Linked DNA regions of Phragmitibacter flavus. Each later gene encodes a partner of the first gene's protein in a complex. Links are inferred from orthologs where the notes say so. Each region holds a gene or a part of one and is shown in the gene's direction. Other genes may lie near its edges.

Evidence for each region.
Region 2: the proteins of FEM03_RS04480 (region 1) and FEM03_RS22050 are in contact, whole or in part, in a crystal structure (PDB 8WTB), measured with the Bacillus subtilis proteins. The link is inferred for Phragmitibacter flavus from one-to-one orthologs.

Annotation. Positions count from the first base shown.
Region 1 is NZ_VAUV01000003.1:253,004-256,010, forward strand. What follows is about bases 1-2,999. They hold FEM03_RS04480 (UvrB/UvrC motif-containing protein), read left to right. Parts: upstream 1-1,205; coding sequence 1,206-1,793; downstream 1,794-2,999. Other genes in these bases: nadB (L-aspartate oxidase), read right to left, coding at 1-84; ilvE (branched-chain-amino-acid transaminase), read left to right, coding at 234-1,124; FEM03_RS04485 (DUF1501 domain-containing protein), read right to left, coding at 1,977-2,999. Also shown: more of FEM03_RS04485, read right to left, coding at 3,000-3,007. UniProt on the Bacillus subtilis protein: Activates the phosphorylation activity of the protein-arginine kinase McsB. Is required for the delocalization of competence proteins from the cell poles.
Region 2 is NZ_VAUV01000022.1:58,945-61,787, forward strand. Bases 9-2,843 are described here. They hold FEM03_RS22050 (protein arginine kinase), read left to right. Parts: upstream 9-781; coding sequence 782-1,906; downstream 1,907-2,843. Other genes in these bases: FEM03_RS22045 (hypothetical protein), read right to left, coding at 9-469; FEM03_RS22055 (ATP-dependent Clp protease ATP-binding subunit), read left to right, coding at 1,896-2,843. In the rest of the region: more of FEM03_RS22045, read right to left, coding at 1-8. UniProt on the Bacillus subtilis protein: Catalyzes the specific phosphorylation of arginine residues in a large number of proteins.

The DNA of each region.
Region 1 (3,007 bases):
CACACGACCATGGCGGGCCGCCTTCAGCGCAGCCGACAATCCACCCGCACCACTACCCACGACAACAAAGTCGTATTCAATCATCGTCGTTTTTCGTGGTAAATGAGCCCCGATGCAAGCCTGCTCTTTCATCATCGCAAAAATCGCCAACCCGCACCCCCTCAACAACCTGCATTTCCCCCTGCTAAGCGCTTGCAATGCGGCGTGTGGAAGGCATTTTGCGCGTTCCCGTCATGGCCGCGCCCTCCCTCCTCATCTATCTCGATGGCAACATCGTTCCCGAATCTGAAGCCAAGATCAGTGTGTTCGACCACGGATTGCTTTATGGCGACGGAGTTTTTGAAGGCATCCGCTTTTACAACGGCCGCGTCTTTCGTCTCACTGAACATCTTGAGCGGCTCTACGAATCCTCGCGCTCCATCCTGTTGAACGTTCCATTGAATTTCGAGGAAATGGAAAAAGCCGTGCTCGACACCATCGCCGCCAACAATCTACGCGACGGATACATTCGCCTGTTGATCACCCGCGGCGTTGGCCCACTTGGCCTCAATCCCTACCAATGTCCCAAAGCCAGCGTCGTGGTCATCGCCTCCAGCATCTCGCTCTATCCGCAGGAAAAATATGACCTCGGTCTTACCATGGTCACCTGCGCCACACGTCGCCCCAGCCCGGCAGCCCTCAGTCCCCAGGTCAAATCGTTGAATTACCTCAACAACATCATGGCAAAAATCGAAGCCATCCAGGGTGGCGGTGAAGAAGGCGTGATGCTCAATGAACAAGGATTTGTGGCCGAATGCACCGGCGACAATATCTTTATTCTCAAACGTGGCGAGGTGCTCACTCCACCAATTGCCGCCGGCGGTCTGGATGGCATCACCCGCCGCGTCGCCATCGAACTGCTCGCCGAGCTGGGCGTGCCCCTTCGTGAAGTCAATCTGACCCGTCACGACATCTTCACCGCTGAAGAATGTTTCCTCACCGGCACCGCCGCCGAGGTGATTGCCGGCGTCATGCTCGATCGCCGCCCCATCGGAACCGGCAAGCCTGGACCTCTGACCAAACAGCTCGTTGAGAAATTCAAAGCCTTGGCCAACTCCACAGGCACCCCCATTACGTATCCTTAGATGTAATGATGAATTTCAAATACTGAATTTTGAGTTCCATTCAGAAATTCAGATCTCAAAGTTTAGAACTCCCTCGTTCCTATGAAGTGTGACATGTGCGACAGCGACGCCACGGTTTTTCTTACCCAGATCATTGATGGAAAGATGACCCAGGTGAACCTGTGCGACAAATGCTCCAAGGACAAGGGCGTCACCGATCCCACCGGATTCCAACTGGCGGATTTCCTCCTCGGAGCCGCTCAGAAAAAACCCAAACAAGTGTCCCACCAGCAGGACGACGAAGGACTGGCCTGCCCTTCCTGCGGATTCACCCGCGCCCATCTCAAAAAAATCGGACGCATGGGGTGCCCCGATTGCTACCGCGTTTTTGCCGACGATCTCGAAAGCATGCTGCGGGCCATGCACAAAGGCACCCGCCACATCGGCAAGGCTCCCGTTAAACAAGCCGTTGCTCCCCCTGAACCCTCTGCTCCCGCCAAGACAACGCCCTCATCCGAGGTGCGCACCCTCGTTGCCCCGCCCGTGCCGCCTCCCGCCAGTCCTGCCAATTTAAAACGAAAGCTTGCCGATCTCAAATCCGCCATCGACAAAGCCGTGGCCGATGAGCGTTACGAAGACGCCGCCAAATTGCGCGACCAGATGCGCGATATCGAGTCGAAGATTGCGTGATCCTTTCTGGGGAGCACACGCATCCTGCGTGTCGTATTTCGCATCTTGCGGAATACCCGAACGTCTGACTGCCCCAATGGGCAATCTATTCCCGAAACTCCTAGGCGCTTCGCGTCCGTGTTTTCGGCGGGACGCCAAAAACGACACGCAGGATGCGTGTGCTCCCCATTTTTAAAGCTCCCCCTACGCAAACAACTGCGTCACCGCCTTCGCCTTTACTAACTCGCGCGGCTGGTTGAGGTGATTGTAAACAATGGACTCCGGATCAATGCCAAACGCATGATAAATCGTCGCCAGCAACTCGCCGGGATGCACCGGATCTTCCAGCGGCGAGGACGCCGTTGCATCGGATTTGCCATGCACGTATCCACGCTTGATCCCCGCCCCCGCAATGATGCTGGTATAGCAATACGGCCAATGATCGCGCCCATCCGCGCTGTTGCCATTGCCACTGGTGCTCACGCCTTTTTCCGGGCTGCGACCAAATTCCCCCACCGCCACCACCAGCGTTTCCTCCAGCAATCCGCGGCTGTCGAGATCCTCAAACAACGCACTCAGCCCTTGGTCGAGCATCGGACCGCTCTGATCCTTCATGCGTTTGGTCAGTCCCACGTGATGGTCCCAAGAATGATTGTCCGAGTTGGCCACTTTCGGCCAGATGACCTCCACCACCCGCGTTCCGGCTTCGATCAAACGTCGCGCCAAAAGGCAGCTCTGCCCAAAGGTATTGCGACCATAACTGTCTCGCACGCGGTCGGTTTCGCGATCCAGCGCAAAAGCATCACGCGCACGACCACTGGCGATCAGGTTCAATGCCCGATCATAATAATCATCCAAACTCATGTCCTTCACCGCCGCTTCGATGATCGGCATCTGATCATTGATTGCATTGCGCAACCTCGCACGACGCTGCAAACGCACGCTGAACAAATCGGGGCGAAGCTGCAAATCATCGATCTTTATGCGCGTCATTTTGTCCATCTCCATGTCGTCGCCATCGGGATACAACGTGTAGGGATCAAAACTTTTGCCGAGGAATCCCGCCGTGCCGCCCTTACCAATGACGTTGCTCTCCTGCAACGGGCGCGGCATCATTACAAATGGCAGCATCGGTTCATCCATCGGCTTCAAGCGAATGATGTTGGAGCCAAAATTGGGAAAGTCTTTCGCGTTGGGCGGCTCCAGCTGACCGGACGGACTCACCTTGTCCGTCG
Region 2 (2,843 bases), on another replicon or contig:
GCTTTGCACGATCCTCAATATAGGCAGCCTTACGCTGGGACAGTTCTGCGACAAACGAGTCAAGCTGCTTCGGCGCACCTTCTATATGCAGACGTCCGTAATCGCTTGCGAACACAATCCCCTCTCTCCTCGTCGTCGAAAACCACAGATAAAACGAAACCGAAACCACCAGCCATACCGCCCATGCCGAATGCTCCACATGTCCCTCACCCATCACAAGCACCGCCATCAATATCGACAGGACAGCAAAAAAAATCGATAACCCGAGCAGTTTAAATTCCTGTCTCTTAAAAACTCCCTGGTCTCTTCCAATGCGGTCATACTCGATAACTGTGTCACTTGTCGAACTCAATGACACCTCAGCGACCTTGATTCCAGTAGCAACCAATTCGTATTCGGTCCTCTTAAAACCCAACATTCTTTTTGTCGCATGTTTCATAATAAAAACCACCATCAAGGCGGCAATCAATCAAGTGTCAACACTCAACCCTCAGATCCAGAATCCTGATCAATATCTGCTACTGAGAGCCCCCCCGAATCATTGTCCTGCGTCATCCTGTCGCTTTCGCGCCTCAATGCTGAGGCATATTCACACAAACCTCCAAGGCTCAGTCGAACAAGCCAGATTTCCCACAGACCAAAAAACGCACCCCTCCACCCCAGACAAACCCACCCGCCAGCCTCAGCGCGCAAAATTTCTCTAAACAAAGGCATGGATTATTCTCACGTTTACTTTCATACGTAGTCTATATCAAAGATAAGACAGCTTCCCACGTATCTGATGCGCTTCTCCACCCTCCTTAAAAATCCCGCTGACTGGATGCAGGGCCATGGCCCCCACTCGGAGATCGTCATGACCTCCCGCATCCGGCTCGCCCGCAACCTGCGCGGCTGGTCCTTCCCAGGCTGGTCCTCGGAAAAACAACGCGTCGAACTTCTCAATCAAGTCCGCCCCCTGCTCGCCTCCCTTCCTGAACTCAAGGACGGCTTCAACGAGGAATACCCCAGCCTCACCAAAACCAAAAAGCAGGTGCTCGTCGAACGTCACCTCGTCAGCCGTGAACATGCCGCCCGCTCGACCGGCTGTGCCGTGGTCATCGACCGCAAACAAAGCATTGCCGTCATGGTGAATGAGGAAGATCACTTCCGCATGCAAGGCATCCGCGCCGGTCTTGACCTGCGCACCGCCCACGACCTCGTCAACCGCATCGACAGCGCCCTCGAAGAAAACCTCAGCTACGCGTTCGACACCCGCCTCGGCTACCTCACCGCCTGCCCTACCAACGTGGGCACCGGCATGCGCGCCTCCGTGATGCTGCACCTGCCCGCGCTCGTTCTCACCGAACAGATCAAGCAGGTCATGAACGCCGTCAGCAAAATCGGACTCGCCGTCCGCGGCCTGTATGGCGAAGGCACTGAAGCCCTCGGCAACCTCTTCCAGGTTTCCAATCAGCACACTCTCGGCGAAACCGAACAGGAGCTCATCAGCCGCATCGAAGGTGTCGCCGAACACATCGTCCAGGCCGAAATCCACGCCCGCGAAAAGCTTCTCCACGAAAACGCCCTCATGCTGCATGACCAGGTCGGTCGCGCTTATGCCACCCTGCGTTTTTCTCACATTCTCAGTTCAAAGGAAGCCCTCACCCACCTCTCCCTGCTGCGCCTCGGCGCCGATCTGGACATCATCACCGATTGCGATCGCAGCCTGCTGGACATGCTGCTCCTCGAAATTCAACCCGCGCATCTTCAGCTTACCGCCAAACGCGATCTAAGCGTCGAAGAACGCGACAGTTTGCGGGCAGAAAACACCCGTGATCGATTGAAATCCGTCCCCGAACCATTAAACGTATCCAGTGACAACGACGCGGACGATTCCGCGCTTCCCCCTGAATCCCATGATGAATAACTTTACTCCCCGCGCCCAACAAGTCCTGGCACTTGCCAGGAAGGAAGCCGACCGCTTCAACCACAACTACGTGGGGACAGAGCACCTGTTGCTCGGCCTCATCAAGTTGGGTCAAGGCGTCGCTGTCAACGTCCTCACCAAGCTCGGCGTCGATCTCGACACCGTGCGCATGCAGGTCGAACAGCAGGTTGGCTCCGGTCCCGACACCAAAATGGTCGGCAACATCCCTTATACACCCCGCGTCAAAAAAGTTCTCGCCCTCGCCTCCAAGGAAGCCAAGGCTCTGAACCACTCCTACGTCGGCACCGAACACCTTTTGCTCGGACTCCTTCGCGAAGGTGAAGGCGTCGCCGCCCAGGTGCTTCGCACCCTCGACGTCAATCTCGAGAAAGCCCGCAACGAAATCCTCAAGGAGCTCGATCCCAACTTCGGCAACGAAGAAGAGGAAGAAGAAGGCGGTGGCAGTGGCGGTCCCGAAAGCTCATCCATGCCCAACGGCCCCAAGAAAGACAGCAAAACGCCTGCCCTCCGTGCCTTTGGTCGCGACCTTACCGAACTCGCCCAAAAAGGTGATCTCGATCCCGTCATTGGCCGCGCACCGGAAATCGAACGCGTCATCCAGATCCTTTGCCGCCGCACCAAAAACAACCCGGTGCTCATCGGTGAAGCCGGCGTTGGCAAAACCGCCATCGTCGAAGGTCTTGCCCAGGAAATCGCCCAGGGCAACGTCCCCGAAATCCTTCGCGACAAAAAAGTGATCGTCCTCGATCTCGCCCTGATGGTCGCCGGCACCAAATACCGCGGCCAGTTTGAAGAGCGCATCAAGGCCGTCATGGACGAGATCCGCCGCAACAAAAACGTCATCCTGTTCCTCGACGAACTTCACACCATCGTTGGTGCCGGTTCCGCTGAAGGAGCGATGGATGCCAGCAACATT